4 regions of the Cupriavidus sp. FW305-3-2-15-C-LB2 genome follow, and region 2 is predicted to be linked to each of the others. Evidence: predicted binding sites of a transcription regulator. Region 2 holds the regulator's gene; each other region holds the start of a gene.
What was found. Region 2 encodes sigma-54, which starts transcription at its own class of promoters, with help from an activator protein. Its sites were predicted from a motif close to TGGCANGNAANCTGCTTT; they were not measured.

Region 1 (5,012 bases), on a different contig from region 2:
TTACGACCAGATCTTCACCGCCCACGGCGTGATCATGATCTTCTTCGTGGCCATGCCGCTGATGACCGGCCTGATGAATCTGGTCGTGCCGCTGCAGATCGGCGCGCGCGACGTGGCGTTCCCGTTCCTGAACACGCTGTCGTTCTGGCTGTTCGTGTCGGGCGCCATGCTGGTCAATGTCTCGCTGGGCGTCGGTGAATTCGCCAAGACCGGCTGGCTGGCCTACCCGCCGCTGTCGGGACTGGACTTCAGCCCGGGTGTGGGGGTGGACTACTACCTCTGGAGCTTGCAGATCTCGGGCCTGGGCACCTTGCTGACCGGCGTGAACTTCCTGGTGACGATCCTGCGCATGCGCGCGCCGGGCATGACGCTGATGCGCATGCCGGTGTTCACCTGGACCGCGCTGTGCACCAACGTGCTGATCGTGGCCGCTTTCCCGGTGCTGACCGTGACCCTGGCGCTGCTGGGCCTGGACCGCTACGTCGGTACCCACTTCTTCACGAACGACGGTGGCGGCAACGCCATGATGTACGTGAACCTGATCTGGATCTGGGGCCACCCCGAGGTGTACATCCTGATCCTGCCGGCGTTCGGCATCTTCTCTGAAGTGATCGCCACGTTCTCGGGCAAGAAGCTGTTCGGCTACAAGGGCATGGTGTACGCGACCGCCGCGATCATGGTGCTGTCGTTCATCGTGTGGCTGCACCACTTCTTCACGATGGGCTCGGGCGCCAACGTCAACGCGTTCTTCGGCATCACCACCATGATCATCTCCATCCCGACCGGGGTGAAGATCTTCAACTGGCTGTTCACCATGTACCGCGGCCGGGTCCAGATGACCTCGCCGGTGCTGTGGACGCTGGGCTTCATGATCACCTTCGTGATCGGCGGCATGACCGGCGTGCTGATGGCCGTGCCGGCCGCTGACTTCGTGCTGCACAACAGCCTGTTCCTGATCGCCCACTTCCACAACGTGATCATCGGCGGCGTGCTGTTCGGCTACCTGGCCGGCATCACCTACTGGTGGCCGAAGGCGTTCGGCTTCACGCTGAACGAGCGCCTGGGCAAGTGCGCCTTCTGGTGCTGGCTGGTCGGCTTCTACTTCGCCTTCATGCCGCTGTACGTGCTGGGCCTGATGGGCATGACCCGCCGCCTGAACCACACCGACAACCCGGCCTGGACGCCGTGGCTGTACCTGGCCGTCGTGGGCGTGGTGTTCGTGGCGCTGGGCATCTTCTTCCAGGTGCTGCAGATCGTGGTGTCGATCCGCGACCGCAAGAAGCTGGCCGACGTGACCGGCGACCCGTGGGGCGGCCGTACCCTGGAGTGGGCCACCTCGTCGCCGCCGCCGTTCTACAACTTCGCGCACACCCCGGTGGTGCGTGACCTGGACGCGTTCTCCGACATGAAGGCCCGTGGCGAGACGCTGCCGACCGAAGGCTACGAGAAGATCCACATGCCCAAGAACACGGGCGCGGGCTTCATCATCGGCGCCTTCAGCCTGGTGTTCGGCTTTGCCCTGACCTGGCATATCTGGTGGATGGCCATCGTTGGCCTGGTGGGCATGGTGTGGGCGTTTATCCACCGCAGCAACGACGACCATATCGACTACTACGTGCCGGCCACCGAGGTCGAGCAGATCGAAACGCGCCATCTGCAGCGCATTGCTTCGCAAGCCTGAGAACCATGTCGACTCAAGTCCTAGACCGCATCCCCGCGCAGGCCGGCGCACCGGCCAAAGCCGACGCGCATGGCCATGACCATGCGCACCACGATACCAGTGCCAATACGGTGTATGGCTTCTGGATCTATCTGATGAGCGACTGCATCATCTTCGCCGGACTGTTCGCGGCCTTCGCCGTGCTGCGCGGCGAACTGGCAGGCGGCCCGTCGGCGAAGGAGCTGTTCGAGCTCAACTACGTGCTGGTGGAGACCTTCATCCTGCTGTTCTCCTCGATCACGTACGGCATGGCGATGATCTCGCTGCAGAACCGCAGCCTGAGCCGCGTGCAGGTGTGGCTCGGCATCACGTTCCTGCTGGGCGCGGCGTTCATGGCGATGGAAATCAACGAATTCCATCACCTGATCGCCGAAGGCGCCGGCCCGGGCCGCAGCGCTTTCCTGTCGTCGTTCTTCACGCTGGTCGGCACCCACGGCCTGCACGTCGCCAGCGGCATGCTGTGGATGATCGTGCTGATGTGGCAACTGTCGAAGAAGGGCATCACCCCGACCCTGAGCAAGCGCCTGATGTGCCTGTCGCTGTTCTGGCACTTCCTGGACGTGGTCTGGATCGGCGTGTTTACCGTGGTCTACCTGATGGGACATCTGTGATGGCACAACACAACGCACCGGCGGCGCACGGCGCCCACGACTCGCACGACTCGCACGCGGGTCATGACACCCACGCCAGCTTCAAGTCGTACGCAATCGGCTTCATCCTGGCCGTGATCCTGACCGTGATCCCGTTCAAGCTCGTGATGGACGGCAGCATGGACAAGGGCACCATCCTCTGGATCATCCTCGGCATGGCCGCGGTCCAGATCCTGGTCCACCTGAAGTACTTCCTGCACCTGGACACGTCGTCCGAGCAGCGCAGCAACGTGATCGCGCTGCTGTTCACGGCGCTGATCCTGGTGATCGTGGTGGCGGGTTCGCTGTGGATCATGCACAACCTGAATGCCAACATGATGGTGATGTAAGGACCAACGTCCTGGCATCGAGAGCGGGGCCCTGCAAGGGGCCCCGTTTTTTTTGCCCGTCGCCTGCCTTGGGGCGTGGTGCCCGGCCTTGGTGCGGGGACGCGCATCGCCTGGTGCCTTGCGCATGCCGCCCGCACGGAATTGCGCAGATGCACGGGAGTGGTGCGTGCGCCGCCCGCACTGCTCTGGTGCGGATGCGCGATCGCGGGCGGCGGCAGCGCCTGCGCGCCGCGCCAGCACGCCATCTGCCGGGGGTGCGGTGGGTATCAGGCGGCCTGCCTCCATGGCACGCTAGTTGCAGAAGCATCACCCGGGGAGCGTAGTCCCTGACTAACACCATAAACGGGAGCTGCAAATGCAACGACGTGACATGCTGAAGCTGTCGGCGATAGCCGCCGCGGCAATGATCGGTACCAGCCCGCTGGCCATGGCGCAGTCCAAGGAACCGATCAAGGTCGGTATCCTGCACTCGCTGTCCGGCACCATGGCCATTTCGGAGACGTCGCTGAAGGACGTGGCGCTGATGACCATCGACGAGATCAACAAGAGCGGCGGCGTGCTGGGGCGCAAGCTGGAGCCGGTGGTGGTGGATCCCGCCTCGAACTGGCCGCTGTTCGCGGAAAAGGCGCGCCAGCTGATCACCAAGGACAAGGTCGCGGTGACCTTCGGCTGCTGGACCTCGGTGTCGCGCAAATCCGTGCTGCCGGTCTACGAAGAGCTGAACTCGCTGCTGTTCTACCCGGTGCAGTATGAAGGCGAAGAGATGTCGAAGAACGTCTTCTACACCGGTGCAGCGCCCAACCAGCAGGCCATTCCGGCGGTGGAATACCTGATGAGCAAGGAAGGCGGCGGCGCCAAGCGCTTCTTCCTGCTGGGCACGGACTACGTCTACCCGCGCACCACCAACAAGATCCTGCGCGCGTTCCTGAAGAGCAAGGGCGTGGCCGACAAGGACATCGAAGAGGTCTACACCCCGTTTGGCCACAGCGACTACCAGACCATCGTCGCCAATATCAAGAAGTTCTCGCAGGGCGGCAAGACCGCGGTGATCTCCACCATCAACGGCGACTCCAACGTGCCGTTCTACAAGGAACTTGGCAACGCCGGGCTGAAGGCCAAGGACGTGCCGGTGGTGGCGTTCTCGGTGGGTGAGGAGGAACTGCGCGGCATCGATACCAAGCCACTGGTGGGCCACCTGGCCGCATGGAACTACTTCATGTCGGTCAAGAACCCCGAGAACGACGCCTTTCGCAAGCAGTGGGCGGCATGGGTCAAGGCCAACAACCTGCCCGGCGGCGACAAGCGTGTGACCAACGACCCGATGGAAGCCACCTACGTGGGCATCCATATGTGGGCGCAGGCCGTGAAGAAGGCCGGCACCACCGATACCAACAAGGTGCGCGCTGCCATGTACGGCCAGACCTTCAAGGCACCGGACGGCTTCACGCTGACCATGGGCGAGAACCACCACCTGTACAAGCCGGTGATGATCGGCGAAGTGAAGGGCGACGGCCAGTTCTCGGTGGTGTGGAAGACGCCGAAGGCGGTGCGCGCGCAGCCGTGGAGCCCGTTCATCGCGGGTAACGAAGGCAAGCCGGACAAGGTGATGTAAGCCGGGCCACCCGCTGCCGGTTGGCTCCCCTCTCCCGCTTGCGGGAGAGGGGCTGGGGGAGAGGGCTGGCGCTTGCCAGCCAGATGGTACTCGCTTCGTCATGGACACCTGCCTTCTCCCCAAACACTCATTCCGCAACTCGCCAGCACCTATGCGCAATCCCTTATCCGTTTCCATCCTGCCATGGCTGCGCGCCCTGCTGGCGGCGCTGCTGCTGGCGGCTGCGCCGTGGGCCGCGGCGCTGACGCAGGCCGACCTGAGGCCGCTGGCCGAAGACGATTTCGATGCCAAGACCGCGGCGCTGACCGCGCTGGCCAAGGCCCCGCCGGAACAGGCCGGCCCGATCCTGAAGGCCTTGCAGGACGACGCGCTGCAATATGCGCCGTCGGTCGGCATGGTGCGCCAGGATGGCGACAAGACCGTCGATGCCGTCACCGGCAAACCGGTCGCGGTGAAAGCCGACGAGCTCGAATCCCTGACCCTGAACAACAGCCTGCGCGCGCTGGTCGACAGCGCCGCCAGCAGCCTGCTGCTGCAGTCGCCCGATATCGCGGTGCGCGCGCAGGCCATCGCCACGCTGCGCGACCAGCCCGAGAGCGCCTCGCGCGCCGCGGTCGAAGCCGCGCGCAAGAACGAGGCCGATGCCGGACTGCGCACCAGCCTGGACGTGATCTGGGCCAACCTGGTGCTGGCCGAGCCGG
Region 2 (5,012 bases):
CCAAGGAAGACCCGGCCGCGCAAAGCGCCAAGAAGCATGAGCCCGACTACTTCATGGACCGCTTCTCGGCCACTGAGCTGGCGCCGGACGGCAGCACCAAAATCCGCTTTACCGGCGAGCGCATGGTCCATTTCGAGGATGACCAGACCTACGAGGTGACCCGGCCCGCCATGCGCGCGTATGAGCCGGACCGCCCGCCGGTCACCGCCCGCGCCGATATGGGCCGCATGAACGCCGAGGGTTCGGTGATCGACCTGTACGGCAACGGCTTCGTCATGCGCCAGCAGGGCGTGGACGTGTCCAAGGACCCGCAGCTGACCGCCGCATCCAGTTATTTCCAGCTGCTGGTCAATGACGACATCGTCAAGACCGACAAGCCGGTCAAGCTGACGCGCGGCCCGTCGGTGATGACCGCCAACGGCCTGATCTTCAACAACGTCACGCGCGAAGTACAATTGCTCGGCAATGTACGCGGCACCATCATCACCGGGCCGACCCCTGGCCGCGCGCCGGGGTCCTGAGCCCCGGCCCGGGGGCCGCACCAACCCGCACCAACGTACCCAGACGCCCTCAAGCAACCCTGCCAACATGACTGCTTCCCTGACGACATCGTCCCGTCGACGCACCGCCCCGGCCCTGCTCGCCCTGGCCATGGCCTTCGGCCTGCTGGCCCAGCCCGCCCTGGCCGAGCGCGCGGACCGCGACAAGCCGATGGTGCTGGAGGCGGACAACGCCAGCTATGACGACGTCAAGCAGATCTATACGCTGACCGGCAATGTGGTGCTGACCAAGGGCACCATGATCCTGAAGTCCGACGCCGCCGAACTGCGCACCGATCCCGAGGGCTACCAGTTCGCGGTGGCCACCGCCAAGCCGGGCAAGCAGGCCTACATCCGGCAGAAGCGCGAAGGCGTCGACGAATACATCGACGGCTGGGGCGACCGCATCGAGTACGACGGCAAGCAGGAGTACTCCAAGCTGATCGGCAATGCCCGCATGGCGCGCCTGCAGGGCGCCAAGCAGGTCGACGAGATCCGCGGCGCGGTGCTGACCTACGACAGCCGCAAGGAGTTCTACACGGCTGCCGGCGGCGGTAGCGGCGATGCCGCGGCCGCCAATCCGTCCGGCCGCGTGCGCGCGGTGCTGTCGCCGCGCCAGGACCAGAAGGCCGGCGCCACGGGCAGCGGCGGCTCGCCGCTGGACCTGAAGCCGGCGCCCGCGCCTGCCAACAAACCCTGACGCCTGGCGCCGGCTGCGTGCATCGCATGCGGCCGGCGCCAGAAACGCCTGAACGCCAGACTGTGCCAATGACCGATACCGCAACCATCGCCGACAAGCCTTCCGTCGAAGCCTCCACCGTCCTTGCCGGCGGCAGCACGCTGGTCGTGCGCCACCTGAAGAAACGCTATGGCTCGCGCACGGTGGTCAAGGACGTCTCGCTCGACGTGAAGAGCGGCGAGGTGGTCGGCCTGCTCGGGCCCAACGGCGCGGGCAAGACCACCTCCTTCTACATGATCGTGGGCCTGGTGGCGCTGGACGAAGGCGATATCGTGCTCGACGGCGACCACATCAGCGGCCTGCCGATCCACGAGCGCGCGCGCATGGGGCTGTCGTACCTGCCGCAGGAAGCCTCGGTATTCCGCAAGCTCAACGTCGAAGAGAACATCCGCGCGGTGCTGGAGCTGCAGGTGAGCAACGGCAAGCCGCTGCCCAAGGCCGAGATCGAGCGCCGCCTGGATTCGCTGCTCGACGACCTGCAGATCGCGCACCTGCGCAACAACCCGGCGCTGTCGCTGTCGGGCGGCGAGCGCCGCCGCGTGGAAATCGCGCGCGCGCTGGCGTCGTCGCCGCGCTTCATCCTGCTGGACGAACCCTTCGCCGGCGTGGACCCGATCGCCGTGGGCGAGATCCAGCGCATCGTCAGCTTCCTCAAGGCACGCAATATCGGCGTGCTGATCACCGACCACAACGTGCGCGAGACGCTCGGCATCTGCGACCACGCCTACATCATCAGCGAAGGCACGGTGCTGGCCGCGGGCCAGCCCGAGGAAATCATCGCCAATGACGCAGTGCGGCGCGTCTACCTGGGCGAGAACTTCCGCATGTGATGCAGCGGCCTGCCATGGAGCGGCAGGCTATTCGCGGGCGCACGTGGGCCTGCCACAGCCAGCAGCGATCAGACCGCATAAGCGATAGCAATTTCCGTTCCAACAACGGAAAGATGCGCATAGAATAGGTCGCATGAAACCGTCGCTACAGCTCCGCCTTTCCCAGCATCTGGCCCTGACCCCGCAACTGCAGCAGTCGATCCGGCTGCTGCAGCTTTCCACGCTGGAACTGCAGCAAGAGGTCGAACAGGCACTGACGGAAAACCCTCTGCTCGAACGCGAGAACGACTGGATCGAAAGCCCGCTGCGCGTGGCGGCCGACGGCTCGGTCAACCTGCAGAGCGCACCGGCGCCCGCGCCGGCAGAGCCGCAGGGCAATGGCGAGGCCCGCGCCGACGGCGCGGCTGACGACGACAGCTATGGCGACAGCGGCAACGGCGACGACTATGGCAGCAGCGACTGGAGCCTGGACGACTTTGCCCGCCGCCCCCAGGGCGACGAGGACGAAAAAACGCCGATGCAGCTGCGCGAAGCCGAGCCCACGCTGCGCGAGTACCTGATGGAACAGCTCACGCCGCTGAAGATCTCGGCGCGCGACAAGGGCCTGGCCATCTTCCTGATCGAATCGCTCGACGACGATGGCTACCTGAGCGCATCGCTTGAGGAGATCTGCACGGAGTTGCCGGAAGAACTCGAGTTCGAGATCGAGGAGGTCCACGCCATCCTCACGCTGCTGCAGAGCTTCGACCCGCCCGGCGTGGGCGCGCGCAACGCCGCCGAGTGCCTGGCCCTGCAGTTGCGGCGCCTGACGCACCCGCAGCGCGAACTGGCCCTGAACATCGTGACCAGCCACCTGGAGTTGCTCGCAGTACGCGACTACACGCGGCTGAAGAAGGCGCTGCAGGTGGATGAAGCGGCGCTGAAGTCCGCACACGAACTGATCCGCTCGCTGGCGCCCTACCCCGGCCATGCATACAGCCGCCCGGAGGCGGACTTCGTGGTGCCGGACGTGTTCGTGCGCAAGGGAGGCGGCGGCTGGATCGCGCAGCTCAATCCGGATGTGATGCCGAGGCTGCGCATCAATGACATGTATGCGCAAATCCTGCGTGGCGCAAAGGGTGAGTCCGGCACCGCCGGGCTGCAGCAGAAGCTGCAGGAGGCGCGCTGGCTGATCAAGAACATCCAGCAGAGGTTCGACACAATCCTGCGTGTCTCGCAGGCCATTGTCGAGCGTCAAAAGAACTTTTTCAGCCACGGCGAAATCGCCATGCGCCCCTTGGTTTTGCGGGAGATTGCCGATACACTGGGTTTACACGAGTCAACCATCTCCCGGGTGACGACCAATAAATATATGGCAACGCCGATGGGTACTTTCGAACTGAAGTACTTCTTCGGCAGCCACGTGTCCACCGAAACCGGTGGCGCGGCTTCGTCAACGGCCATCCGCGCCTTGATCAAGCAACTGATAGGAGCCGAAGACCCGAGGAATCCCCTTTCCGACAGTCGCATTGCCGAACTGCTGGGCGAACAAGGCTTCGTTGTCGCACGCCGCACCGTTGCCAAGTATCGCGAAGCCCTGAAGATCCCCGCAGTCAATCTCCGCAAGTCTTTGTAGCCGAGCCCACCGCCTGCCTGGTGAGGCTCTTTCAGAAGGAGAAGCGCTATGAACTTCAAGATCAGTGGACACCACCTGGACATCACGCCCCCTCTGCGTGAGTACGTGGAAACGAAGCTGGAGCGAATCGTCAGGCATTTCGATCAAGTCATTGGCGTTAGTGTGCTGCTCTCTGTCGACAACCATAAAGAAAAGGACCGGCGTCAGTACGCGGAAATCAATCTACATCTCAAGGGCAAGGACATCTTTGTCGAAGCGCATCACGAAGACCTGTATGCAGCGATCGACGCACTCGTCGACAAGCTGGACCGTCAGGTGATCCGCTACAAGGATCGCGTGCAAGGCCACGACCGCGAAGCGGTCAAGTACCAGATGGCCGCAGCGCAAATGCAGCAATGACCGTGCCCGGCAGCCCCGCAGCGGGCTGCTGAATCAGGATTGAACAGGCAAGCCGCGCCAAGAAGCGCGGCTTTTTTGCGCCCTCGCGTTCCCGGTTGCCGCCGGCATGCCGCGCCCGCACTGGCGGCGCGGCCCGGCTGTGGCGCCGGAGCCGATGCTTTTCACCCGAATGAGCAAGGGTGTTCGCAAGCGCTGCGCCAAGGTGTATGCTGCGCCATACAAAGAGAGGGAATCCTGGCCGTGCCCCGCACCGGTGCACCGGCTCCCCGCCGCGGAGGCACCATTGCATCACCATGTATCTTTCTGCACCGGCTTGCCCCGTTGCGCTGCACAATGCGGGAGTAGTCGCTGCTCTATAATGGGCCGGACGCCTCCGGCCAGGCCAACGGCAGGCCGGAGCCAGCCCACTGCCCGGCGGAACGGTCCGCCCGCTAACTGAAATCCTGCGCATCGCCCATGAATCGTTTGGCCAAATTGCTGCCACCCGGCAACATCACCCTCGACGTCAGCGTCACCAGCAAGAAGCGTGTGTTCGAGCAGGCCGGGCTCCTCTTCGAGAACAACCATGGTGTGGCGCGCGCCATCGTGACGGACAACCTGTTCGCGCGCGAGTCGCTTGGATCCACCGGCCTGGGCGCCGGCGTGGCAATCCCGCACGGCCGCATCAAGGGCCTGAAGCAGCCGCTGGCCGCGTTCATGCGCCTGGCCGAACCAATTCCGTTCGAATCGCCCGATGGCAAGCCGGTATCGCTGCTGATCTTCCTGCTGGTGCCCGAACAGGCTACGCAGCAGCACCTGGAAATCCTGTCCGAAATCGCGCAACTGCTTTCCGACCGCGACATGCGTGAAGGGCTGGCCACGCTGCCCACGCCCGATGCCGTCCATCAGTT
Region 3 (5,012 bases), on a different contig from region 2:
CGTTCATGGTGACGCTCCAGATGCCAGGTTTCACACGCAATGCCTGCCGGCAAGGTCGGCCGCCTGGCGGCCGACCTTGCTCAGAACACCGTGCCGTCGCTGATGATGGCGAACGGCGGCGCGCCACCCGGGCGCCGCTTGGCGGCAATGCGGCGCCCCGCCGCCCAGGTGCCGCCTTCGAGCACGCGCGCCAGCGGGAAATTTTCTTCCTGCAAGCCAAGCGCCTGGCGCACGCCGTCGGCCACCAGGTCCAGGCCGGTCACGGTCAGCGCGCGCCATTCGACGATCACGGGCTCATCCACCGCATGCGGCACGGCGGCAAAGCCGGGGTCGCGCGGCACCATCAGCTCGAAGTCGTAGAGCAGGCCGCCGTTGCGGTATTCGGGCAGGCCCGTCAGCGCGTCCAGCCCGGTCACGGTCAGGCCGGCGTCCTCCAGCGGCTCCAGCAGCGAATACGTCAGCCATTGCGTGAGCTTGTGGAACGGCACCAGCCCGCCCGGCGCGGCCGGATGCCGCCAGCAGTCGCCCAGCGACACGCCTTCGACAATGATCCGCCCCGGCCATACCGGCCCCAGGCCGACCAGCAGCGTGCGCAGCAGGAAGCCGGCGTCGAGGTGCCCGTTGACCGCATGCGCCTTCAGGTAGTCGTACAGGTTGCCCAGCCGTGCCGGCCGGCCGAACAGCGCCGGGGTCGCCTCCATCACCTCGCCGAGGCGGCGCAGCAGGCCGGCGCGGCCTTCCAGCCCCACCAGCGGGTTGTGCTGCGCGACCTGGAAGGCGTGGGCGATGCTGTCGGCATCGATGCGCTGCAGCCGCTCGGCGTCCGCGCGCAGCGGATCGCCCGGCGCGGCCGAGAAGCCGCCGCGCGCGAACAGGTCGAAACTGGCCACGCCCAGCCCTTCCGAGCGCGTCAGCACCAGGTCGCTGGCCGGATCGCGGTAACGCCAGTCAGGGCCGGCGCCGGCATCGAGCAATACGCTTGGAATCACCAGGTCGATGCCGATGCGGGCGCGCTCCTCGCGGTGCTCGGGCCCGCTCAGCGCGGCACGCTCGCACAGCACCTGCCACCGGTCCGCGCGCTGGTCGACGCCGGCGCTTTCAAAATGGCGCCAGCGGCTGTGGTACGGCACCTGCAGGTCAGGATAGCGCTGGCGGATGGTGCTGGCGACATAGTCGGCAATGGCATGCACGCGGTCCGGATGCCAGGTGAAAAGTTCGGACGCGCCGCTGGCCACGTTCTCGGTGACCGCCGCGCAATGCGTGCGCACCGCCTCGGCACACAGCAGCGCCGAAGCGGGATGCCCTTCCGGCACCGGGCTCAGCCAGCCGGCACCAGGCCGCATCTCGTTACCTGTGCCCTGGCGGTCCATGCCGGGCTTGCCATCCTCGGGAAACATCGTCATTCGTTCAACCCCCTGCCCTTTGCCAGGGCCAGTTCGTTCGCATCCGGCGGCGTGTAGTGCGTAAAGTAGCCCGCGGCCACCTTGGCATCGATCTCGACACGGGCGTCGGCGGGAATCAGGGTCTCGGGGATGGCCACCTGCTCGACCACCTCGATGCCCTGCGCCACCAGCGCGCCATGCTTCATGTTGCTCATCGACGCCCAGCGGTCGATGCGGCGGATGCCCAGCCAGTGGAACACATCCGGCATCAGCTCCTGGAAACGCATGTCCTGCACGCCTGCCACGCATTCGGTGCGGGCAAAGTAAGTCTCGGCACGGTCGCCGCCCACCTGCCGCTTGCGGGCGTTGTAGACCAGGAACTTGGTCACCTCGCCCAGCGCGCGGCCCTCCTTGCGGTTGTAGACCACCAGCCCGACACCGCCCTGCTGCGCCATCTCGATGCACACCTCGATGCCATGTGCCAGATACGGCCGGCAGGTACAGATGTCTGACCCGAACACGTCCGATCCGTTGCATTCATCGTGCACGCGGCAGGCCACGCGGGTTTCAGGCTTGCCCAGCTGGCTCACGTCGCCGAAGAAATACAGCGTCATGCCGCCGATGGGCGGCAGGAACACCTTCAGGTCCGGCCGCGTCACCAGTTCCGGGAACATGCCGCCGGTCTGCTCGAACAGGCTGCGGCGCAGCACGCTTTCCTTGATGCCGAAACGGGCCGCCAGCCCGGGCAGATACCAGACCGGATCGACCGCAGCCTTGGTCACGCGCACATCGCCATTGGCATGGAGGATGTCGCCGTCGGGCTTGAGCCGGCCGGCCGCGATGGCCGACATCAGCTCCGGCATGTTGATATGCGCGCGGGTGACGGCGATGGTCGGGCGGATATCCACGCCGGCCGCGATGCGGTCGGCAAACACGGTGGACACCAGGTGGCCCCAGGGATCCAGCGAAACTATCTTCTCCGGGTCGCCCCACTGCGGATGCGGGCCGATCGCCTCCGCCGGCGCGGTATCGGTCAGGTCGGTGCGATGGTCGCGCTGCAATGCGCCCGCGGCAACCGCCAGGGCCCGGTAGATGGCGTAGGCACCTGCGTGAGTGCCGATCACATTGCGCTGCGCCGGATTCGCCAGGCTGGCGATGACCGGCCCGCGCTCGGCCGCCGTGGGGGCGCCCCAGTGGATAGGCTCGGCCGGCTTGTCGCGGCGTGCGTGCGAGGTCAGGACGATATGGTCGGACATGGCACCCTCGGTTCCCGATGGAATCCTGACCAAATGGTCAGGTTTACGATTCCATACTAGGCAACCTTTGTGCCATCGCCCAATGCCATTTACGCGAGTGTTGCTCCGATGTGTGTGGCGCCGAACGCAAGTTTGCGCGGGCGGCATGCACGCATGGCGTGCAGGCGACGTGGCATGACGGGTGCACAAGCACCAACAAGAAGCGCGCACGGCCATGCTGGCACGTCGCCGTCCGGGAGAAACCGTACCACCGCTGCACGGCCATGCCTGCAAACGTTACACGCTTTGCCGGCTGGCGCGGTCGCGGCCGTTGCCCAGTAGCGCACGCAGCGCCGCCAACGGCCGGGCGCTTTCGATGTAGCGATAGAACAACGCGCCGGCCACATTGCTGAGCGCCCATGCGGCAACCATGCCGAGCGCGTTCAGCACCGGCTGGCCCGGCGCCAGGTTCGACACCAGCGCGTTGACCAGCAGGCAGACCGGAAAGTGAACCAGGAACACCGAATAGGAAATGCGCCCGAAGAAGCCGATCACGCGCGCCCGCGGCCAGCGCTCCAGCCAGCCGCCGCGGCGCGCCACCGCCAGCAGCAGCGCAGTCGCCAGCGCCACCGCGATGCGCAGCCGGAAATCGAAGGCCAGCGCCGCCAACGTTACCGCGCCGAGGACCAGCAGCGGCAACACCGGGCGACCGGGGTTGGACGCCCAGTAGGCCAGCGCCCCCATGCCATAGGCGCCGAAGAAGTACAGCGCCCAGATATCCCACGCGGCATCGCGGTTGAACCAGAACAGCGATGCCACCGCCACCAGCACCACAATGCCAATGCTGACCCCGGCACCCGCCGGCGCTTTCCCGCGCGCCACGGCGCGCGCGGCCCACAGCGCACCCAGCAGCAGCGCAAACAGCTGCAGGTCGATGGCCACGTACCAGACCCCGGCCGAGAGCGCGTCGACATCGAGCACGTTATGCAGCAGCGTCACGTGCGCAAGGAACTGCAGCAGGCCGGGCGGCGCAGGGATCGAATCATGCACCATCCATTGGCGCGCCAGGGCGGCCCCGGCAATGCTGAGCAGCAGCGCCGCAGCAAATGGCACCACCAGCTTCTGGTAGCGCCGCCACAGCACCAGCAGCGGATGCTGGCTGATTTCCAGCTGGCCATGCGGCGCCAGGCTGCGCGCGGCGAGGAAACCGCTGACCACCAGAAAGACCTGCACGGCGATGCGGGCGTAGTCGTAGAGCCAGTCCACCAGCCCCGGGGCCAGCCGATACGCGGTATCGGACATCGGGCCATAGAAGGCCAGGTGATGGAGCACGATCAACTGGGAGCTGACCGCTTTCAGGGCGTCAATGCACGGCAGGCGCGACGGACGGGGGCTCATTGTTATAGGAATGTTGCGATTGGCACGGAAGGCGCGATTCTACCTGCTTGCATCCGCTCAAATGTGGCATATGCACCACTACATAATAGATTCGTTACACACTGCCCCGGCTTGTTGCGAGTTTGCAGGCACATGGCTTCATGTCTTAGCCAGCAGGCATTGGCTTATGAAAATGCTGCGCAAAACAGTCAGGGGCCAACAGGAGCCGGCATAAGGAAGTGCATACACAGGCGGCAGCTCTTTCCACGAAGCAAGGCTTGTGAGTCAGGCACGTGCCTTTATGCGTCGCGGCCCAGAATATACAGCTGTCGGGTGGATACGGGGATGTCAGGCTTGAACCACACATTCCAGGAGAGCTCTGTTGTGCGCCAGTAGCATAAGCTAGAGGCAGGATTGCCACCTGGGGTCCGCTTATGCAGCACCGCACGCTCTTCCCCCGCACCGGTCACGCCTTCCGTTGCGGCTTGGCTGAGTGCTCCCTCATTGCCCTTCTGGCCGCAGCCCTGGCGGGATGCGAGGGAGTCCCCCGGGATACCGCGGCGACACCGCCACCGCCGCGTCAGCCGATTGCGCCCAGCGACGACGTGTACCCCGCCCCGACCACGGTACGCGACACGCGACCTGCGGTGCGCACTCCGTAGGCGGCGTTTTCCTACGCGGCCGGCATCCGGCCTTTGCACCCGGATGTCATCCCCCTGTCATCCACGCCAAACAAAATGCCATCCAGGCAGGGTGCAGGCGCCCGTCCGCCAGCCGCCTTCTGCGGCAGTGCAGCGACGGAATGTCTTGACGCCCCGTTTTTTCCACCTTCAATGAAAACGTTTTCATCCGGAGCTCTAAGCGTGAATCGCAAAGATCCAGCGGGGGGCAGGCCCGACACGACAGGTGGCGCCACCCTGATCGACGTGGCGCAAGCCGCGCGGGTGTCGCTCGCCACCGCATCGCGCGTGTTCAGCAGCCCGCACCTGGTGCGCGACAGCACGGCGCAGCGCGTGCG
Region 4 (5,012 bases), on a different contig from region 2:
GCTGCTGGCGGGCGGGTGAGCGAGGGAGACGCTTCAGCCTTCAGGCAACGCCGGCACGCTGTCGTCCTTCAGGTCCACGCCCGAGCGGCCCAAAGCCGCCGCGCCGCGCAGCAGGAAGGCCAGCCGGTCGGCGGCCTGCGCATACGGCAGGCCTTCGGGGCGCACGTTGGAGATGCAGTTGCGCTCGGCATCGGTGCGGCCCGTGCGCGGCGCATGGGTCAGGTAGATGCCAAGGCTGTCGGGCGAACTCAGGCCCGGCCGTTCGCCGATCAGCATCACCACCTGGCGCGCGCCCAGCAGCTCGCCGATCTCGTCGCCCAACGCCACGCGCGACTGCTCGGCCACCACCACCGGGCCGATGCGCCATGTCAGCGGCAGGCGCGGGCGGGTGGCATCGAGCAACGGCAGCGCGTGCGTCTGCGTGGCCAGCGCGGACAGACCGTCGGCAACCACGAACACCACATCGGGCGCCTCGCCAGGGCGTGCCGCGGCCAGCCGCGCGCGGCTGGCATCGTCCAGGCGCCGGCCCAGGTCTGGGCGCCGCAGGTAGTGCGCGCGGTCCGGCGCGGCGCTGTGCACGGCAAGGTTCGGCACCCCCGCCGCATCCAGCGCCGCGGTGACCGCGCCCACGTCCAGCGGCAGGTGCACCGCATCGCGCGCCTGCGCATGGGCCAGCCCGAAGGCCAGCACCGCATCGGTGGTCTGGCTGTGGCCGGTACGGCCCAGCGCTACACGCGCGCGCGTGAACTGGCGCAGGCGTTGCCAGGGATCGGCATCGGTGTTGGCAGGATCGGCGGGAGGCGGGCGTCTGGCCGTCATCGGCTGTACCTTACAGGCTGTGGGCCATCTGCAGCAGCGGCTGGCGCGCGGCGGGCTCGAGCAGCCTGCCGCTGGCATCGGCAATGCCCATGCGCTGCAGCCAGGCCTCGAACTCCGGCGCGGGGCGCAGCCCCAGCACCTCGCGCAGGTACAGCGCATCGTGGAACGAAGTGCTCTGGTAGTTGAGCATGATGTCGTCGGCGCCGGGCACGCCCATGATGAAATTGATTCCGGCCACGCCGAACAGCGTCAGCAGCGTGTCCATGTCGTCCTGGTCGGCCTCGGCATGGTTGGTGTAGCAGACGTCGCAGCCCATCGGCACCCCCATCAGCTTGCCGCAGAAGTGGTCTTCCAGACCGGCGCGGATGATCTGCTTGCCGTCGTACAGGTATTCGGGACCGATAAAGCCCACCACCGTATTGACCAGCAGCGGCGCGAACGCGCGCGCCACCGCGTAGGCGCGCGCCTCCATGGTCTGCTGGTCGACGCCGTGGTGCGCATTGGCCGACAGCGCGCTGCCCTGCCCGGTCTCGAAGTACATCAGGTTGTCGCCAACGGTGCCGCGCGCCAGCGCCTGCGCGGCGTCGTGCGCCTCGGCCAGCAGCGCCAGGCTGATGCCGAAGGCCGCATTGGCGCGCTCGCTGCCGGCCACCGACTGGAACACCAGATCCACCGGCGCGCCCTGCCCGATCGCGCGCAGGGTATTGGTGACGTGGGTCAGCACGCAGGATTGCGTGGGGATGTCGAAGCGGCTGCGCAGCTCGTCGATCATGCGCAGCAGCGAGACAATGGCGCCCAGGTTGTCCGAAGCCGGGTTGACGCCGATGGTGGCATCGCCGCAGCCATAGAGCAGCCCGTCGATGATCGACGCGGCAATGCCCTTGGGATCGTCGGTCGGGTGGTTGGGCTGCAGCCGCACCGAGAGCCGGCCCGGCAGCCCCACCGTGCTGCGAAAGCGCGTCACCACCTGGCACTTGCGCGCCACCGCCACCAGGTCCTGGTTGCGCATCAGCTTGCTGACCGCGGCGGCCATCTCCGGGGTGATGCCCGGCGCCACCCGCGCCAGCATGGCGCTGTCGGTTTCATGCAGCAGCAACCAGTTGCGCAGGTCGCCCACGGTAGTGGCGCCGATGGCGGCAAAGGCCGCGCCATCGTGCCGGTCCAGGATCAGGCGCGTGACCTCGTCGTCCTCGTACGGCACCAGCGCCTCGGTCAGGAACTGCTTGAGCGGCACCTCGGCCAGCGCCAGCCGCGCGGCCATCCGCTCCTGCTCGCTGGCCGCGGCAACGCCCGCCAGCGCGTCGCCGGAACGCGCCGGGCTGGCCCGGGCCAGTAGCGTGCGCAGGTCGGCAAAGACGTGGCGGTGGGTGCCGATGGTGTGGGTGTAGGCCATGCGTTCCGTTCCTGGACTCTGGAGAAAACGATGACAGCGGTGCGCCGGGCGCCTTGCCGGGCGCGATTCCCCCTAATATAGACAGCCTTTGCGTGTGCCGTGATGCCAACATCGCCTCAGCGCACACGGCCTGACTCAGGAACAACATCTGGATCGGCGAGAATCCAGAATAAATTTTGAGCAAATTGCATGCCGGAGACCCCGATGAAAGACCCAGACCCGACCGCCACCCCGCGCCTGCTGCCGGCCGCGTGGTACAGCGTCGGCACCGTCGCCTACCTGCTGACCGCCCTGGCGCTGTGGACCGTGCTCCACGCCAACCTGGTGGCGGCATTGCTGTCCGGCCTGCTGCTGTACTCGCTGGTGGACGTGCTGGCGCCGCGCCTGCAGCGCCTGCACCAGCGCCACGACGCCCTGGCCGTGGCCATCCTGTCGGCGCTGATCCTGCTGGGGCTGACGCTGGCGGGCTGGCTGCTGGTGCGCTTTGTCAGTGGCGAAGGCAATACCCTGGACGGGCTGCTCAACCATGTGGCCGACATCATCGACCGCTCGCGCGGGCAGATGCCGCCGTGGCTTAGCGATGCGCTGCCCAAGGGCGTGGACGAGCTGGCCAACACGCTGATCGAGACGCTGCGCGAGCATGCCGCGATGGCGCAGAAGCTGGGCGCCGAGGTGCTGCGCACGCTGGTGCATATCCTGATCGGGCTGGTGATCGGCGCGATGGTGGCGCTGTACCGCGCGGTGGTTCGGCCCAATCGCCGGCCGCTGGCCGCGGCGCTGGTGGCGCGCGCACGCACGCTGCAGCAGGCGTTCTCGCAGTTCATCTTCGCGCAGATCCAGATCTCCACCATCAACACCGTGCTGACGGCGATCTACCTGCTGCTGATGCTGCCGCTCTTTGGTGTGCACCTGCCGCTGACCAAGACGCTGGTGGTGATCACCTTCGTTGCCGGGCTGCTGCCGGTGCTGGGCAACCTGATTTCCAATACGGCCATCGTGGTGGCCTCGCTGTCGGTGTCGCTGCCGATCGCGGTGGCGTCGCTGGTGTTCCTGGTGGTGATCCACAAGCTGGAGTACTTCCTGAACGCGCGCATCATCGGTGCGCGCATCCAGGCCGCGGCGTGGGAACTGCTGATGGTGATGCTGCTGATGGAAACGCTGTTCGGCATCCCGGGCGTGATCGCCGGACCTATCTTCTATGCCTACCTGAAGCGGGAGCTGGCCGGCGCCGGACTGATCTGAGTGCCGCAGCCGGCTCGCCGCGGCGGTGGTAGGACCAATGCCTGCTCAGGCGCCGTCCTGCTCCACCCGGCTGCGCACGAAGTCGATATGGGTCTGCATGGCGGTGCGCGCCTCTTCCGGGCGGCGCGCGCAAATCGCATCGCACAGCGTGCGATGCTGCAGCAGCAACAGGTCTGACGCGCCGTCGTCCTGTTCGCGCAGGCCGGTGCCATTGATGGTGATGTGCTCGCGCAGCATGCCGATCACGCTGGTATGCAGGTGCAGGAACATGGTGTTGTGCGAGGCCTGGGCAATGGCGTCGTGCAGCTGCGCATCGGCATCGGCCTCTGCCTGCTTGTCGTCGGCGGCGCGCGCGCGTTCCAGCTCGGCCATCAGGGCGCGGATCCGCTTCACGTCAGCGGCATCCGCGCGCAGCGCCGCAAAATACGCGGTCGCGCCCTCCAGCACGCGGCGGAACTCCAGGATGTCGTCGCGCAGCGCGGGGTGGTCGGCCACCAGCTGGCCCCAGGGCGAGGCAATGCCGGCGCGCAGCTGGTCGGTGGCGTAGACCCCGGCACCGCGCCGGCTCTGCAGCAGGCCGCGCGCGGCCAGGCGCTGGATCGCCTCGCGCACGGTGTTGCGCGCCACCTCGTATTGCCCGGCCAGCACCCGCTCGGCCGGCAGCCGCGTGCCGGGCGGCCAGGTGCCGTCGAGCAGCGCGGTCTCGATCCGGCGCATGACCGACTCCACGCGTCCGCGGGTGCGCCCGTGCCTTGCTGCCGCTGCCGTCATGCCGTGTGTCCTCGCTCCTGAGCTTGCGCGCGTCGTCGGGCAGATTGGTCCAACCAATTTGTACCGCCGCGCGGAAGCGGGAATTATGCGCCGAAACGTGCGACCCCAGCACGTCCGGAGCGAGACATGAAGGATCGTCAGTACCCCACCGGCCCTGCCCCCACGCAGGCCTACCTGTTTGCCACCTGCCTCGTCGACATGTTCGTGCCGCAGGCCGGCCTTGACGCCGTGCGGTTGCTTGAACGCGAAGGGCTCACCGTGCACTTCCCGCGCGGCCAGAGTTGCTGCGGCCAGCCCGCCTACAGCAGCGGCAACCCCGACGCGGCCCGTGCGGTGGCGCGCGCCCAACTCGACCTGTTCAGCCAGCCCTGGCCGGTGATCGTGCCATCGGGCTCATGCGCGGGCATGATGCGCCACCACTGGCCGCAGCTCTTTGCCGACGATCCGGTGGCCGGCCCCAAGGCACTGGAACTGGCCGGACGCATTTATGAACTGGGCGAATTCCTGCTGCATGTGCTGAAGGTGGACTTTGGCGATGCCGCAGCGGCGGGCCAGGCGCAGGAGCGCATCGTGCTGCATACCTCGTGCGGCGCCCGTCGAGAAATGGGTACGCGCCAGCACGGCGTGGCCCTGGTCGACGCGCTGCCGGGCGTGACCCGCGTGGAGCATGAACGCGAATCAGAATGCTGCGGCTTCGGCGGCACCTTCTCGCTCAAGCATCCCGATATCTCCGGCGCCATGGTGCGCGACAAGGTGGCCTCGGCCTGCGCCACCGGCTGCGACCGGC

Region 1: a site for sigma-54 is predicted at 2,984-3,001, ahead of urtA (urea ABC transporter substrate-binding protein). Genes of this name have one in related genera too.
Region 3: a site for sigma-54 is predicted at 2,696-2,713, ahead of AC3WRR_RS02900 (GTP cyclohydrolase II). Genes of this name have one in related genera too.
Region 4: a site for sigma-54 is predicted at 2,390-2,407, ahead of AC3WRR_RS07965 (ethanolamine ammonia-lyase subunit EutB). Genes of this name have one in related genera too.

The regions. Positions count from the first base shown of each region.
Region 1 is NZ_JBYSZW010000039.1:40,114-45,125, forward strand. It holds gene cyoB (cytochrome o ubiquinol oxidase subunit I) at 1-1,681, shown strand, start outside; gene cyoC (cytochrome o ubiquinol oxidase subunit III) at 1,687-2,331, shown strand; gene cyoD (cytochrome o ubiquinol oxidase subunit IV) at 2,331-2,699, shown strand; gene urtA (urea ABC transporter substrate-binding protein) at 3,055-4,311, shown strand; gene urtB (urea ABC transporter permease subunit UrtB) at 4,463-5,012, shown strand, end outside.
Region 2 is NZ_JBYSZW010000048.1:35,543-40,554, forward strand. It holds gene lptC (LPS export ABC transporter periplasmic protein LptC) at 1-521, shown strand, start outside; gene lptA (lipopolysaccharide transport periplasmic protein LptA) at 589-1,239, shown strand; gene lptB (LPS export ABC transporter ATP-binding protein) at 1,308-2,108, shown strand; gene AC3WRR_RS27600 (RNA polymerase factor sigma-54) at 2,242-3,723, shown strand; gene hpf (ribosome hibernation-promoting factor, HPF/YfiA family) at 3,772-4,122, shown strand; gene ptsN (PTS IIA-like nitrogen regulatory protein PtsN) at 4,579-5,012, shown strand, end outside.
Region 3 is NZ_JBYSZW010000002.1:213,260-218,271, reverse strand. It holds gene upp (uracil phosphoribosyltransferase) at 1-7, opposite strand, end outside; gene AC3WRR_RS02905 (URC4/urg3 family protein) at 81-1,403, opposite strand; gene AC3WRR_RS02900 (GTP cyclohydrolase II) at 1,400-2,638, opposite strand; gene AC3WRR_RS02895 (acyltransferase family protein) at 2,915-4,015, opposite strand; gene AC3WRR_RS02890 (substrate-binding domain-containing protein) at 4,828-5,012, shown strand, end outside.
Region 4 is NZ_JBYSZW010000007.1:115,549-120,560, reverse strand. It holds gene eutC (ethanolamine ammonia-lyase subunit EutC) at 34-819, opposite strand; gene AC3WRR_RS07965 (ethanolamine ammonia-lyase subunit EutB) at 830-2,212, opposite strand; gene AC3WRR_RS07960 (AI-2E family transporter) at 2,417-3,454, shown strand; gene AC3WRR_RS07955 (FadR/GntR family transcriptional regulator) at 3,500-4,171, opposite strand; gene AC3WRR_RS07950 ((Fe-S)-binding protein) at 4,352-5,012, shown strand, end outside.